4 regions of the Serratia sp. TSA_105.2 genome follow, and region 4 is predicted to be linked to each of the others. Evidence: predicted binding sites of a transcription regulator. Region 4 holds the regulator's gene; each other region holds the start of a gene.

Region 1 (4,063 bases), on a different contig from region 4:
CTGAGCCTGTCCGGTATTCCGTTCAACGGCCCAATCGGCGCAGCGCGCGTAGGTTACATCAACGATCAGTACGTGCTGAACCCGACGACTGACGAGCTGAAAGAAAGCCGTCTGGACCTGGTGGTTGCCGGTACTGCCGGCGCGGTGCTGATGGTTGAATCCGAAGCGGAAGTGCTGAGCGAAGATCAGATGCTGGGCGCCGTGGTATTCGGCCACGACCAGCAGCAAGTGGTTATCGAAAACATCAACTCCCTGGTTGCCGAAGCCGGCAAGCCGAAGTGGGATTGGCAGGCCCCAGCGGTCAACGAAGCGCTGCACGCGCGCGTGGCTGAACTGGCTGAAGCTCGCCTGGGCGACGCTTACCACATCACCGAAAAACAAGAGCGTTACGCTCAGGTTGACGCGATCAAAGACAGCGTTGTTGAAACCCTGCTGGCGCAGGACGAAACGCTGGACGCCGGCGAAATCCAGGACATCCTGGGCAACGTCGAGAAGAACGTAGTGCGCAGCCGCGTACTGCGTGGCGAGCCGCGTATCGACGGTCGTGAAAAAGACATGATCCGTGGCCTGGACGTGCGCACCGGCGTACTGCCGCGCACCCACGGTTCCGCGCTGTTCACCCGTGGTGAAACTCAGGCGCTGGTTACCGCGACCCTGGGCACCGCGCGCGACGCGCAGAACCTGGATGAGCTGATGGGCGAGAAGACCGACAGCTTCCTGTTCCACTACAACTTCCCTCCGTACTCCGTAGGCGAAACCGGCATGGTCGGTTCTCCTAAGCGTCGTGAAATCGGTCACGGTCGCCTGGCGAAACGCGGCGTATTGGCTATGATGCCTAAACCGGAAGATTTCCCGTACACCGTTCGCGTCGTGTCTGAAATCACCGAATCCAACGGTTCTTCTTCCATGGCTTCCGTGTGCGGCGCGTCTCTGGCGCTGATGGACGCCGGTGTGCCAATCAAGGCTGCCGTTGCGGGTATCGCGATGGGCCTGGTGAAAGAAGCCGATAACTTTGTGGTTCTGTCCGACATTCTGGGTGACGAAGATCACCTGGGCGACATGGACTTTAAAGTGGCCGGTAGCCGCGACGGTATCACCGCGCTGCAGATGGACATTAAAATCGAAGGCATCACCCGCGAAATCATGCAGGTGGCTCTGAACCAGGCCAAGGGCGCGCGTCTGCACATCCTGGGCGTGATGGAACAGGCTATCAGCTCCCCGCGCGGCGATATCTCCGAATTCGCACCGCGTATTCATACTATCCGCATCAACCCGGATAAAATCAAAGACGTGATCGGTAAGGGCGGTTCCGTTATCCGCGCACTGACCGAAGAGACTGGCACTACCATCGAAATCGAAGATGATGGTACAGTTAAAATCGCTGCGACCGACGGTGAGAAGGCGAAATTCGCTATCCGTCGTATCGAAGAGATCACGGCAGAGATCGAAGTGGGCCGTATCTACCAGGGTAAAGTGACCCGTATCGTTGATTTCGGCGCATTCGTCGCCATCGGCGGTGGTAAAGAAGGTCTGGTACACATTTCTCAGATCGCCGACAAGCGCGTCGAGAAAGTGACCGACTATCTGCAGATGGGTCAGGAAGTGCCGGTTAAGGTACTGGAAGTGGACCGTCAGGGCCGCGTGCGTCTGAGCATCAAAGAAGCGATGGCGCCGGAAGCGGGTTCACCTGCGCCTGAAGCAGAATAACTGTATAGATAGTTTTACAGCTCCCCGCCACGGGGTTGGGAGCTGTTCGTATCGCGCGGGTAGGATGCCCGCGTATTAGCAAACGGAGGACAGGACGTTCATCCAATGTTTGTCTTCGGGAGTGGGAAATGAAGCCTTTCTTGCGCTGGTGTTACGTTGCGACAGCACTCATGCTGGCAGGATGCAGCAACCATGATTGGCGTAAAGACGAAGTTTTGGCAATCCCGTTGCAGCCTACGTTGCAGCAGGAAGTGATCCTGGCGCGCATGGAACAAATTCTTGCCAGCCGGGCACTGACGGACGACGAACGCGCACAGCTTTTATATGAGCGCGGTGTGCTGTATGATAGCCTCGGGTTACGTGCATTAGCGCGCAATGATTTCTCGCAGGCGCTGGCGATACGTCCCGACATGCCGGAAGTTTTCAACTACCTGGGCATTTACTTAACGCAGGCAGGCAATTTTGATGCTGCCTATGAAGCGTTTGATTCTGTACTAGAGCTTGATCCAACTTACAATTACGCGCGTTTAAACCGGGGCATCGCACTGTATTATGGCGGCCGCTTCCCGTTGGCGCAGGATGATCTGCAGGCGTTTTATCAAGACGACCCAAACGATCCCTTCCGTTCGTTATGGCTGTATCTGGTGGAGCGAGAAATCGATCCCAAGAAGGCCGAGGTAGCGCTTCAGCAGCGCTATGACAAAGCGGACAGAGGGCAATGGGGATGGAATATTGTCGAATTCTACCTGGGCAAGATCAGCGAAAAAACGCTGATGGAACGCCTCAAGGCAGATGCAACGGATAACACTTCGCTCGCTGAGCATCTCAGTGAAACTGACTTCTATTTGGGTAAACACTACCTGAGTCTGGGGGACAAGGACACCGCTTCGGCGCTGTTCAAACTGACGGTGTCTAACAACGTTCACAACTTCGTTGAGCACCGCTATGCATTGTTGGAATTGGCGCTTTTGGGCCAAGAGCAAGACGACCTATCGGAATCGGACCAGCAATAGCTGACGAACACCTATCAGCCTGATGGACATTGGTTTTTAACCAAAGTTATCGCCTTCACGGGCGAGGGCTTTTTTGTTCGTTTTATAATCTAATTTGAGCCGGTTCACACTTTTCAATGAAAATGACTGAAAATTTTCTCGACGAGTTATGTAGACTGGCTGCCATTATTAATGAGGCACGTGTACATGACGACTGAGTTTGAAACCTCTTTTGCTGATCTGGGGCTGTCTGCTCCAATCATTTCCGCCCTGAACGATCTGGGCTATGAAAAACCATCACCGATCCAGGCTGAGTGTATTCCTCACCTGTTGAACGGCCGCGACGTGCTGGGCATGGCACAGACCGGTAGTGGTAAAACTGCAGCGTTCTCGCTGCCGCTGCTGCACAACCTGCAGGCAGACCTGAAAGCACCTCAGATCCTGGTGCTGGCACCGACCCGCGAACTGGCGGTTCAGGTTGCCGAAGCGATGACCGATTTCTCCAAACACATGAACGGCGTCAACGTGGTAGCCCTGTACGGCGGCCAGCGTTACGACGTGCAGCTGCGCGCTCTGCGCCAGGGCCCGCAAATCGTCGTGGGTACCCCAGGCCGCCTGCTGGACCACCTGAAGCGCGGCACCCTGAACCTCTCTAACCTGAGCGGTCTGGTGCTGGATGAAGCCGACGAAATGCTGCGCATGGGCTTTATCGAAGACGTAGAAACCATCATGGCTGAGATCCCGGCTGAACATCAGACCGCGCTGTTCTCCGCCACCATGCCGGAAGCGATCCGTCGCATCACCCGCCGCTTCATGAAAGAGCCGCAGGAAGTGCGCATCCAGTCCAGCGTGACCACCCGTCCGGACATCAGCCAGAGCTACTGGTCGGTCTACGGCATGCGTAAAAACGAAGCGCTGGTGCGTTTCCTGGAAGCTGAAGACTTTGATGCGGCGATCATCTTCGTGCGCACCAAGAACGCGACCCTGGAAGTGGCCGAAGCGCTGGAGCGCAGCGGTTACAGCAGCGCCGCGCTGAACGGCGACATGAACCAGGCGCTGCGTGAGCAGACCCTGGAGCGCCTGAAAGACGGTCGTCTGGATATCCTGATCGCGACCGACGTTGCGGCCCGTGGCCTGGACGTTGAGCGCATCAGCCTGGTTGTCAACTATGACATCCCGATGGACTCCGAGTCTTACGTTCACCGTATCGGCCGTACCGGTCGTGCGGGCCGCGCCGGCCGCGCGCTGCTGTTCGTGGAAAACCGCGAACGCCGCCTGCTGCGCAACATTGAACGCACCATGAAGCTGACCATCCCGGAAGTGGAACTGCCGAACGCAGAACTGCTGGGTGAGCGTCGTCTGGC
Region 2 (4,063 bases), on a different contig from region 4:
CGCCGATGTTGTCGGGGCGAAGCGTCAGCTGAAAGGCCGACGGTTTGGCGCGCTGTTCATGCAATGCGTTTTCAAAGCTCATTATTCCACCTCCACGATCATCGCGGCCCCTAACCCGCCGGCGGCGCAGGCGGTCGTCAGGCCCAGCCCGCCGCCGCGGCGTTTCAGCTCACGCAGTGTCTGGGTGATCATGCGCGCGCCGGTGGCGGCGAACGGGTGGCCATAGGCGATGGAACCGCCCAAGACGTTGAATTTGTCCATGTCCACCTCGCCGATCGCCTGGCTGCGGCCAAGCTTCTCGCGGGCGAACTCTTCGCTGGCGAACATCTTCAGGTTGGCCAGCGTTTGCGCGGCGAAAGCTTCATGCATGTCGATGAGCGTCAGATCGGCCAGGCCGATACCGGCGCGATCCAGCGCCAGCGGCGTGGCGTAGGAAGGCCCCAGCAGCATGTCTTCCCACACGTCGATGGCGGCGAAAGCGAAGCTGCGCAAATAGCCCAGCGGCTGCAGCCCCAGCTCTTTGGCGCGCGACTCGCTCATCATCAACACCGCCGCCGCGCCGTCGGTCAACGGTGTGCTGTTGGCCGCGGTGACGCTACCGTGCTTGCGATCGAACGCCGGCTTCAGCTTGGCGTAGGACGCCAGGCTGGAGTCTTTACGGATGTTGTTGTCTTCAGAAAGCTGCGCGCGGTAAGGCGGCACGTAGGCGGTCATCACCTCGTCGCGCAGCCACCCCTGCTGCCAGGCCTTGGCCGCCAGCTCGTGTGAACGGTGCGCCAGCGCATCCTGCGCCTCGCGGGTGATGCCGTGGCTCTTCGCCATCTGCTCGGCGGTATCGCCCATGCGCAGTCCGGTGGAATACTCCGCCACCGCCGGTGGCACCGGCATCAGATCGCGGAATTTCAGCCGGCTGAACAGCTTGAGACGCTGCGACAGCGTGCGCGCCTTGTTGACGTCCACCAACGTGCGAGCAAGCGCCTTGCTGACGCCGATCGGCAAGACGGAAGAAGAGTCCGCCCCGCCGGCGATGCCGACGCTGATGCTGCCGGCCATGATGCTCTCCGCCACATTGGCGATCGCCTGGAAGCTGGTGGCACAGGCGCGCGACACGCTGTAGGCGTCGGTATGGACGCTCATGCCGGTGCCGAGCACGATTTCACGCGCGATGTTCGGCGCCTCGGGCATTTGCACCACCTGGCCGAACACCAGCTGTTCGATAAGCTGCGGATCGATACCGCTGCGCGCCAACAGCTCGCTCACCGCCGTTTTCCCTAAATCCACCGCCGGAATGCCGTGATAGGCAGTCGCCTGTTTGGCAAAGGGGGTACGCAGTCCATTCACAATCGCAATGCGGTCACCATGACGGGTCACCAACGGCAGTGCCTTACTCATAAATGCTCCTGAAGAAAATAACGTCAGCGCAATGGGCAGAAAGAGGTCTGACCTGATGAGGTCATTGTTAACCAAACGGTTACATTTGGCAAACCGGCAGAGATCAAAACTGCGAGCAGGCGCACTTTCTATCGGGGGGCGATGTAGGGAAGGCAATCCCCGACGCACGGCAGGCGGCGCCGGGGGGTAAAGCGGGGATTAACGCAGGCCGAGCTGGAAGATCAGGGTTTCCGCCTGGCAGGCGAAGGTGAAATCGGCCTCCAACTGCACGCCGCCGTCAACCGGTTTAATGCTACTGCTGATGTCACAAGGGTCGGATTCTACCGCGCGCGCCTTTTCGCTCAGGGCAGCCAGCATCGCCTCCGCATCTTGTTGATTGCTGAACACCTGACTGTAGGACGCGGTGCAATCGGTGTTATCCATCACGGTGCCGACATCCACACAGCAACACGCGGCGGTTTCCTGGGCGCTGCATTTATTAATTGCATCTGACATGATTGGTTCTCCTCAAGGGCCTCGGTTATCAGCCCAAATTGCCGTTTTACTCACCGGCACAAAGCCACAAAATTCTGCGGTTATTTTACGCTTCCACGCCGGCAATCACTAGCACTTACTTTTATTGGGTGTTTTAAGTGATGGAAATCACAAATAAAAATGAGCGCCTGCTAAGGAATGGTAAGAATTTTGTTATTTACCGCTGGCTTTTTGTTAAGCAGATCTCTTTTTTGATATCAGGTTGGAAATATTTCAAAAACAAACTTGCAACATTTTCACAGGTCAGACCTATACTTCAGCCACTGGTCTGATTTGTCTGAACGATAACGGACCCTACAATCCCGCGCTCCTTGTTACCTCGTGTAACAATAGTTTAAATAATAAACACATAATGAGGTTTTGGTCATGAGCCAGAAAAACCTATTGACTAAATCAGCTCTCGCAGCTGCAGTGGCAATTATTTCTTCAAACGTGTCTGCCGCAGGATTCCAGCTGAATGAGTTCTCATCAGCTGGTTTAGGACGTTCGTATTCTGGCGAAGGCGCCATGGCGGATACGGCGGCCTCGGCGAGCCGCAACCCGGCATTGTTGATGATGTATACCCGCCCGGAACTCTCCATCGGCGCAGTCTTCATCGACCCGGACGTTGACATTACCGGCAAATCGCCTTCCGGTGCCAGCCTGGACTCAAAAAATATCGCCCCTGTCGCCTGGGTGCCGAACCTGCATTATGTTCACCCGATTAACGATCAGTTCGCCGTAGGCGGCTCGGTCACCAGCAACTACGGTCTGGCGACCGAATTCAACGACGGCTATACCGCCGGCGCTTACGGCGGCAAGACCGATCTGACTACCGTTAACCTCAACCTGAGCGGCGCCTACCGTCTGAACCAACACTTCAGCTTCGGTCTGGGCTTCGATGCGGTGTACGCCAAAGCCAAACTGGAACGCTACGCCGGTGAATTGCCGAAGCTGATCGCAGGTTCCGGCCAATTACCACCGCAGCTAGCCGGCCCGGTATCACAGATCCCGGCTGATACCCAAATTTCGCATCTGAAAGGCGATAAATGGGGTTACGGCTGGAACGCCGGCATCCTGTACGAAGTGGACGAAAACAACCGCTACGGTTTCACCTATCGCTCCGAAGTCAAAATCAAGTTTGACGGCGATTACAAAAGCAGCCTGCCATCGGCCTATAACCCAATTCTGGGTTCCCTCGGCCTGCCTTTGGGCACCAACGGCAGCACCATCCCCGGCTCTCTGGATCTGAACCTGCCAGAGATGTGGGAACTGTCCGGCTACAACAAAGTTGCGCCGCAGTGGGCCATCCACTACAGCCTGGCGTACACCAGCTGGAGCCAGTTCCAGGAGCTGAGAGCCACCGGCAACAACGGCCAGACGCTGTTCGAAAAGCATGAAGGCTTCAAAGACGCTTACCGCATCGCGCTGGGTACCACCTACTTCTACGACGACAACTGGACCTTCCGCGGCGGTGTCGCCTTCGATGACAGCCCGGTGCCGGCACAGAACCGTTCCATCTCCATTCCGGATCAGGACCGCTTCTGGATCAGCGCAGGTACCTCTTACGCGTTCAACAAAGACGCGTCGGTTGACGTCGGCATTTCCTACATGCACGGCCAGAAAGTCACCATCAAAGAAGGCCCTTACACCTTCAACTCTGAAGGTAAAGCCTGGCTGTACGGCGCCAACTTCAACTACCGCTTCTAATCTCGCTTGAGAAAGAAGCCAAAGCGCCCCGCGGGGCGCTTTTTTTTGCCCGTCGCTTGCCGCCGACATAAAAAAACCCGCCTGACGGCGGGTTTTCATTGGCATAACGCCCGTGATTACTGCGAGTCGATCTCGTCCAGCTCGCCCTGAATCGCCTTGGCGTTCGGGTTCTCTTCCGGCTTGAGCGAGCCGCCGTTGGCGATGAAATCGTGGCGCTGGAAGTAAGCTTCGCGCACCATGATGTAAGGATCGGAAGAGTTGCGCAGCAGGCCGTCGGAATCCAGCAGTTGGGCGCGGGTTTCGATGCCCTCGACCACCCATTTGCCCGCCGACATCCAGAAGGTCAGGTAGCTCAGCATCGGATACAGCGTATCCGCAAAATCGCCGCCTTCGTCACGCAGCGTGAAACTGCCGTAGCCCGGCAACATCACGTACGGGCCGTAACCCA
Region 3 (4,063 bases), on a different contig from region 4:
CGGCCTGTTGGCCGAGGTAGGCGGTGATGGCGTGACCGGTATTGAGGGTGAACAGCTTGCGCTCGACGAACGCCATCAGATTGTCGGTCAGCTCCATGCCGGCGATCGCCGGAGGCTGGCCTTTGAACTGCGTCTGATCGACGATCCATTCGCTGAAGGTTTCCACCGTCACTTCCAGCGGATCGCTGCTGTCCGCCGGCGGCACGATGCGATCGACCGCCGAATCGACGAAGCCGACGTGCTGCTCAACCCATGCCTGCTCGTCCTGCGGCAACGCGGCGAACACATGCTGTTTCAGCTGGCTGGTGCCGCGCACCATGTTCTCGCAGGCGATGATGTTCAGCGGCTGCGCATTGCCCTGCTGATGACGCAGCACCAGCCCTTTGGCGATCGTGCCGGCGATTTTGGCGAGAATTTGCGGGCCAACGGCGGTGGTCACCAGATCCGCCTCGGCGATCAGCGCCACCGCCGCCTCGCTGCCGCTGTTGACGGCGCTGACGTTGTTGACGCTCTCCACGCGTTCTTGCTCGCCCACCACGTGCACCGCGTAGCTTTTACGGCTGTTCAACAGATCCAGCACCGTTTGATTGACGTCGGCGAAGGTCAGCTCAACCCCGGCGTCCGCCAGCAGCTTGCCGATAAAACCGCGGCCGATGTTCCCTGCGCCAAAATGTAATGCTTTCATAACTCTACCTTCTTAATGTCGAAGGGTGCAGCAAGCTGCACCCTTTAAAATGATTCCGTTATCCGGCTTTTTTGCCGCCGAGCAGGTCCAGCACTTCCTGGACGCTGGTGGTATTCGCCAGCCGCTCGATCACGCTCTCGTCATCCAGCGCGTTGGTCAGGCTGGTGATCACCTGAATATGCTCGTTGTTGCGCGCGGCGATGCCGATCACCAGGCGGGCCACTTCATCCTCTTCCTCGCCGAAGCGCACGCCCTGCGGGTACTGGCAGAACACCACGCCGGTGCGCAGCACCCGGTCTTTGGCCTCGATGGTGCCGTGCGGCACGGCGATCGACTCGCCCAGGTAGGTGGAGGTGAGTTTCTCGCGCTCCAGCATCGCCGGCACGTACTCCGCCTCGACGTAGCCGCCTTTCACCAACTGCTCGCCGGCGAAGCGGATCGCCTGCTCTTTGTCGCTGGCCTGCAGGTTGAGGAACACGTTGCTCTCGCTCAGCTTGAACAGGTTCGATTCACCGGCTTCGAAGCTGTCGTCCAGCGCGCCCAGTACCTTCTGCTGGTTGTCGCTGGTTTTGTTGGCCGCCAGCAAACGGTCGACCAAATCGCTGTACAGCTTGCTGTCGAGGAAGTTGGTCAGCGAGATGTGCTGGGCCTGCGGCGCGTGGCGCATCGCGCGCTCGGTCAGATCGCGGTGGGTGATCACCAGATCCACGTCGTCCGGCAGGCTGTTGATGGCGCTGTTGGTCACCGAGATGTTCTTCAGCCCCGCGTCGGCCACTTTCTTGCGCAGCACCCCGGCGCCCATGGCGCTGGAGCCCATGCCCGCATCGCAGGCGACGATGATTTTGCGCACGGTGCTCAGATCGCCGTCGACCGATGCCGGCGCCGCTGCGCCGCCTTTGGACTGCGATTTCATCTCTTGCATGCGACGGGTTGCGGCTTCCAGATCGTCATCCTCTTTCACCTTGGAGGTTTTCAGCAGGAAAGCGGACACCACGAAGGAGACGGCAAAGGCTGCGCACACCGCCGCAATGTTGGCGAAGTAGGCGCCTTTCGGCGTCATCGCCAACACCGCCAGGATCGAACCCGGAGAAGCCGGAGAAACCAGGCCGCCGTTCAGCATCGTCAGGGTGAAGACGCCGGTCATACCCCCCAGGATCACCGCCAGCAGCAGGCGTGGGTTCATCAGCACGTAAGGGAAGTAGATTTCGTGGATGCCACCCAGGAAGTGAATGATTGCCGCACCGCCGGCGGATTGCTTGGCGCTGCCGCGGCCGAAGAACATGTAGGCCATCAGTACGCCCATGCCCGGGCCTGGGTTGGCTTCGATCAGGAAGAATACCGACTTGCCGACTTCCGTGGCCTGCTGGATACCCAGCGGCGAGAAGATGCCGTGGTTGATGGCGTTGTTCAGGAACAGGATTTTCGCCGGTTCAACGAAGATGGACGCCAGTGGCAGCAGGTTGTTCTTCACCATCACGTGCACGCCCGCCGCCAGCAGCTTGGAGAGCACCTCCACCAGCGGCCCGATGCCCAGGAAGGCCAGGATCGCCAGCAACATGCCGATGATGCCGGCGGAGAAGTTGTTCACCAGCATTTCAAAGCCGCTTTTGATCTTGCCGTCCACCCAGCGGTCGAAATGCTTGATAGCCCAGCCGCCCAGCGGACCGGCGATCATCGAGCCGAGGAACATCGGCATGTCGGCGCCGACGATGACGCCCATGGTGGTGATGGCGCCGACCACGCCGCCGCGCTCGCCGCCCACCAGCCGCCCGCCGGTATAACCGATCAGCAATGGCAGCAGGTAGGTGATCATCGGGCCGACCAGCTTGGCTAAGGTTTCATTCGGCAGCCAGCCGGTTGGAATGAATAGCGCGGTGATAATCCCCCAGGCGATAAAGGCGCCGATGTTGGGCATCACCATGTTGCTCAGGAAACGGCCAAAGTTTTGCACTTTAACCTTGATGTCTGGTGAAAACATAAAACACACCCCTATTGTTACGCGCTGACAATAGAGCGCGTGATTATTGTTGTGACGATCCAGCCGTGTTGCCGCTGTATGCGAAACGGACTCTATCACGCTGTTTTTGTCACGCGAACTTCACGAATTTTTTGTGACACAAATCACATACAACACCCCAACAAACCACCCTTTATAGTGACAAAGATCACATTTATGGCGTGTAAAAAAAGCACAGTGAGAAAAAAAACGTCTCAAAACCCGCCATAACGTGATATTTGTCACATTTTTAACTTGATGGTTTGTTTTTAAATTGTGATAAACATCACAATTTATTTTCAGCTGCAGCACCCGATCGCGGCGCTCTGTTTGATCTTCCCTGTGAGCATTCATCCCGCCGGGAACTAGCGAAGTGATGAATGAAAGAAAACTACATTGCCGAATGAATGGATTAATTGAAGTGTAGTACAGAAGCCTGAGCAATAAACCAGCAAGCTATTGGAAACGCTGAGGGGAAATAAAACAGGCCGGCAATGCCGGCCTGCTGCGTGCGTGGAGGCGTTATTGCGTCACGCTTTGAATGGTTTTCTGCGCATTCATCAGGTTCTGCTGTTTGGCCACCAGATTCGACATCATGGTGTTGTACTGCGCCACCTGCTGCGCGGTGCGGAACTGCACGCCGTTGTTGTTGAAGCTGACCTGATTGCCCTGGCTCTGCAGGAAATCGCCGACCTGCACCAGATCCTGCACAAAGCTGGCGGTGGTCGGGATCGCCGGCATCAGGGCGTTGGCCGGTGCGGTAACGATCTTGTCATAGGCTTGGTTGTACACCGCCTTCAGATCGTCGGGCTGCTTCAGCGCCGCACGGGCGGTATCCGCCTGTGATTTGGCGGACTGGATCTGCTGGCCCAGCAGGTTCAACGCCCCGACCGATTGCTGCAGCGCATCGCGTTTGTTCAGGTAATCCTGCGCGGAGCGGATCTGGTTAATCTGATCCAGCGCCGGCGTCAGGCTGGCGCCGACCGACTTGGACAGCTGCTGCGAAAAGCCGACCAAAATCGCGTAATCGCCGGCATAGTTGCCGAACTTCTGCTTCTGATCTTCGCTCAGCGTGGGGATGTTCGCCCCGCTGCGCATCACGGTATTCTGTAAGTAATCGATAAATGCTTTGCGCTGTTCCGGCTCTTTATCGCCGCAGGCGGTCAATTGCATGACCACCAACAATGCCAATACCGGTGCCAACCAACGCGCGAAACCTCTGCTCTGGATCCCTACCGCCATGTGACATAACTCCTGTTATAAACCTGCTTTTTCATTGGACTCCGCCCCTTTTTCCGCACTCCGTGCGCCTATAAGAATAGATCAACTGGCGGCGTTCCGATACGCGATTCCGTTTGCGATGAGCATTGCCCCGGCCGGAT
Region 4 (4,063 bases):
GCGCGCCATTTTTTCCTGAGATAGAGAGCGTCAACAAGAGCCACAATAATCCCCTGACGCCGGCGCATTCAACACGGAGTGACAACCACCATGTCTGCCAAACATCCCGTTATCGCGGTGACCGGTTCCAGCGGCGCCGGCACCACCACCACCAGCGTGGCGTTCCGCAAAATATTCCAACAGCTCAACATTCGCGCCGCCGAGTTAGAGGGTGACAGCTTCCACCGCTACACCCGGCCGGAAATGGATGCGGCGATCCGCAAGGCGCGCGATCTGGGCAGACACATCAGCTATTTCGGCCCCGAGGCCAACGACTTCGGCCTGCTGCAGCAGAGCTTTATCGACTACGGCAAGAACGGCACCGGGCGCTCGCGCAAGTATCTGCACACCTACGATGAAGCGGTGCCCTACAATCAGGTGCCGGGTACCTTCACCCCGTGGGAACCGCTGCCGGCGCCGACCGACGTGCTGTTTTACGAGGGGCTGCACGGCGGCGTGGTCACCGAGCACCACGACGTAGCCAACCACGTCGATCTGCTGGTTGGCGTGGTACCGATCGTCAACCTGGAATGGATCCAGAAACTGATCCGCGATACCGGCGAGCGCGGTCACTCTCGCGAAGCGGTGATGGACTCGGTGGTGCGTTCGATGGAAGATTACATCAACTACATCACGCCGCAGTTCTCGCGCACCCACATCAACTTCCAGCGCGTGCCGACGGTGGACACCTCCAACCCGTTCGCCGCCAAGGCGATTCCCTCACTGGACGAAAGCTTCGTGGTGATCCACTTCCGCGGGCTGGATCAGATAGACTTCCCCTATTTGCTGGCGATGCTGCAGGGCTCGTTTATCTCACACATCAATACGTTAGTGGTGCCGGGCGGCAAGATGGGGCTGGCGATGGAGCTGATCATGGCGCCGCTGGTGCAGCGGTTGCTGGAAGGCAAGAAGATCGAATAAATGCGTTAAGCGCGGCGCCGAGCCGCGCTCCGTCTCGATTACGCCGGTTGGCGGATCTCGAAGCTGTGGGTCACCGTGGCGGCCTTGTTGAGCATCAGCGCCACCGAGCAGTATTTCTCCGCCGACAGGTTCACCGCACGCTCGACGATCTTGTCGGTCAGGTCCTGGCCGGTAACGATGAAGTGCAGGTTGATATGGGTGAACAACCGCGGGGCTTCTTCGCGGCGCTCGGAGGTCAGCTTCACCTCGCAGTCGCGCACGTCGTTGCGCCCTTTTTGCAGGATGGACACCACGTCGATCGCGCTGCAGCCGCCCACCGACATCAGCACCATCTCCATCGGGCTGGGCGCTTTATCACCGGCGTTGCCGTCCATCAGCACCTGGTGGCCGGAGGCCGATTCACCCAAAAACGTTAACCCTTCCACCCATTTAACTCTTGCCTGCATTCTGGTCACTCCGGTTGATTTCTTAAAATCAGGGTACGCTTTCGCATAGAAACAGGCAACGTAACCTGATGCTAATCATGCTGAAGCGAGACAACACGAGACACCCGCCTTACTCTGTGCTACAAACAGAGCCGCAATAAATCTTTCCGGGACACTGAATTTCAGGGAAACGCCCAGAGAAAGGCTCCTTTACCGGTATGTTAACAGAATGTAGCTTGCAGCGCTTACGGCAAGTTAATATGCTAGAGCGACAGCGTATTTTTATGACACGCCTCAAAACTTGCCGGTAGCCCTCGCTCATGACTGCGGCTACAGGCGGGTTTTACAGGGAACTCTGACCCCTGTGACACAAGGCAGCGATAACAACAGAGGATAACAGCGAATGGTTCTCGGCAAACCGCAAACAGACCCTACTCTCGAATGGTTCCTGTCTCATTGCCATATCCACAAATATCCATCGAAGAGTACGCTGATTCACCAAGGTGAAAAGGCCGAAACGCTTTACTACATCGTGAAAGGCTCCGTCGCGGTGCTGATCAAGGATGAAGAAGGTAAAGAGATGATCCTGTCCTACCTCAACCAGGGGGATTTCATCGGCGAGCTCGGATTGTTCGAAGAAGGCCAGGAGCGCAGCGCCTGGGTTCGCGCGAAAACCGCCTGTGAAGTGGCCGAAATTTCCTACAAGAAATTCCGTCAGTTGATCCAGGTGAACCCGGACATCCTGATGCGTCTGTCCGCCCAAATGGCGAGCCGCCTGCAGGTCACCTCCGAAAAAGTGGGCAACCTCGCCTTCCTGGACGTTACCGGCCGCATCGCGCAAACCCTGCTGAATCTGGCGAAGCAACCCGACGCCATGACTCACCCGGACGGCATGCAGATCAAAATCACCCGTCAGGAGATCGGCCAGATCGTCGGCTGCTCGCGTGAAACCGTTGGCCGTATTCTGAAAATGCTGGAAGATCAAAACCTGATTTCCGCCCACGGCAAAACCATTGTCGTCTACGGCACCCGTTAATCTCTGAAGAAACGGCGCAATCTGCGCCGTTTTTTTATCTGCTCTCTGCCATGTGGCGCCGCCTGATCTACCACCCGGAAATCAACTACGCACTGCGACAAACGCTGGTGTTGTGCCTGCCGGTGCTGTTCGGCCTGCTGATAGGCCAGCTGCAGCTCGGCCTGATGTTCTCTCTGGTGCCCGCCTGCTGCAATATCGCCGGGCTGGACACGCCGCATAAGCGCTTCTTTAAACGGCTGATCGTCGGCGGGTCGCTGTTCGCCTTCAGCAGCGTGCTGCTGCAACAGGCCATGTTGTGGCACCTGCCGCTGCCGGCGCTGATGCTGGGCCTGGCGCTGCTGCTCGGCGTCACCGGTGAAATCAGCCCGCTGCACGCCCGGCTGTTGCCGGCGGCGCTGGTGGCCGCCATCTTCGCCCTCAGCACGGCCGGCACGGTGCCCATCTGGCAGGCGCCGCTGCTGTACGCCATCGGCACCGCCTGGTACGGCTTATTCACCTGGTTCTGGTTCAAGCTGTGGAAAGAGCAGCCGATGCGCGAGACGCTCAGCCAGCTCTACCTGGAACTGGCGGACTATTTCGAAGCCAAATACTCGCTGCTGACCCAGCACACCGATCCGCAGACCGCGCTGCCTCCGCTGCTGGTGCGCCAGCAAAAGGTGATGGACCTGATCAGCCTGTTGTACCAACAGCTTAATTTCCTGCCGCACGCCAACAACCTCGAGCAAAAGCGCCTGCAGCGCGCCTTTCAGGTGGCGATGGACCTGCAGGAGCACATCACCGTCAGCCTGCATCTGCCGGAAGAGGTGCAAAAACTGGTGGAGCAGAGCCAGGCCGAAGCGATCATTCGCCGCAATGCTCAGGTGATCGCCGGCCGGCTGCGCGTGGTGGCGCACGATATTCTCTACCATCAACATTCGAAGCGCTTCTCCATGACCCACGAGCTGGCGGCGCTGGAAAAAATGGCGGCGCAGCATCCCGATAACCCGGTCGGCCAGTTTTGTTATTACCACTTCAGCCGCATCGCCCGCCTGCTGCGCACCCAGCATCCGCTGTACCGCCGCGACCTGATGCCCGGCCAGCACCGCCTGCCGTTTTGGCCGGCGCTGGTCAGCTATCTGTCGTTCAAATCCACCGCCCTGCGCAACGCCGCGCGGCTGGGCGTAACGCTGGCGGTCGGCAGCAGCCTGGGTGCGGTATTCAACCTGCCGAAGCCTTACTGGATCCTGCTCACCATCATGCTGGTGAGCCAAAACGGGTATAACGCCACCCGGGTGCGTATTCAGCACCGTGCGCTGGGCACGATTGCCGGGCTATTGCTGGCAGCCGGGCTGCTGCAGCTGCAGTTGCCGGAGGGAGAAACGCTGAGCATCATGCTGGTGATCACGCTGCTGGCCTACCTGGTTTCGCGCAAGAACTACGGGCTGTCGGTGATTGGCTTTACGGTCACGGCGGTTTACACCCTGCAGCTGCTGGCGCTGAACGGCTCGCATTTTCTGGTACCGCGCCTGATCGATACGCTGATCGGCTGCGTGCTGGCGTTCGGCGGCACCATTTGGCTGTGGCCGCAGTGGCAAAGCGGGCTGCTGCGCAAGAATGCCCATCAGGCGCTGGAGAACGATCAAGCCGCGCTGCGGCTGATGCT

Evidence for each region. The regulator CRP, encoded in region 4, controls carbon source genes, mostly activating them, when cyclic AMP is high. The targets are predictions, from matches to a motif close to ATGTGANNNNNNTCACAT.
Region 1: yrbN (protein YrbN) is a predicted target of CRP. The motif match lies at 2,813-2,830, and genes of this name have one in related genera.
Region 2: ACUTSC_RS11610 (YfcZ/YiiS family protein) is a predicted target of CRP. The motif match lies at 2,023-2,040, and genes of this name have one in related genera.
Region 3: ACUTSC_RS18315 (PTS mannitol transporter subunit IICBA) is a predicted target of CRP. The motif match lies at 2,839-2,856, and genes of this name have one in related genera.

The regions. Positions count from the first base shown of each region.
Region 1 covers NZ_JBQZFT010000004.1:77,396-81,458, forward strand. The annotation lists gene pnp (polyribonucleotide nucleotidyltransferase) at 1-1,707, shown strand, start outside; gene nlpI (lipoprotein NlpI) at 1,836-2,720, shown strand; gene yrbN (protein YrbN) at 2,843-2,917, shown strand; gene ACUTSC_RS14590 (DEAD/DEAH family ATP-dependent RNA helicase) at 2,907-4,063, shown strand, end outside.
Region 2 covers NZ_JBQZFT010000003.1:103,391-107,453, reverse strand. The annotation lists gene fadJ (fatty acid oxidation complex subunit alpha FadJ) at 1-82, opposite strand, end outside; gene fadI (acetyl-CoA C-acyltransferase FadI) at 82-1,392, opposite strand; gene ACUTSC_RS11610 (YfcZ/YiiS family protein) at 1,591-1,887, opposite strand; gene fadL (long-chain fatty acid transporter FadL) at 2,293-3,615, shown strand; gene mlaA (phospholipid-binding lipoprotein MlaA) at 3,732-4,063, opposite strand, start outside.
Region 3 covers NZ_JBQZFT010000006.1:150,469-154,531, forward strand. The annotation lists gene ACUTSC_RS18310 (mannitol-1-phosphate 5-dehydrogenase) at 1-685, opposite strand, end outside; gene ACUTSC_RS18315 (PTS mannitol transporter subunit IICBA) at 744-2,663, opposite strand; gene ACUTSC_RS18320 (DUF3053 family protein) at 3,204-3,923, opposite strand.
Region 4 covers NZ_JBQZFT010000017.1:23,100-27,162, forward strand. The annotation lists gene ACUTSC_RS24265 (phosphoribulokinase) at 91-960, shown strand; gene ACUTSC_RS24270 (OsmC family protein) at 999-1,406, opposite strand; gene crp (cAMP-activated global transcriptional regulator CRP) at 1,789-2,421, shown strand; gene ACUTSC_RS24280 (YccS/YhfK family putative transporter) at 2,472-4,063, shown strand, end outside.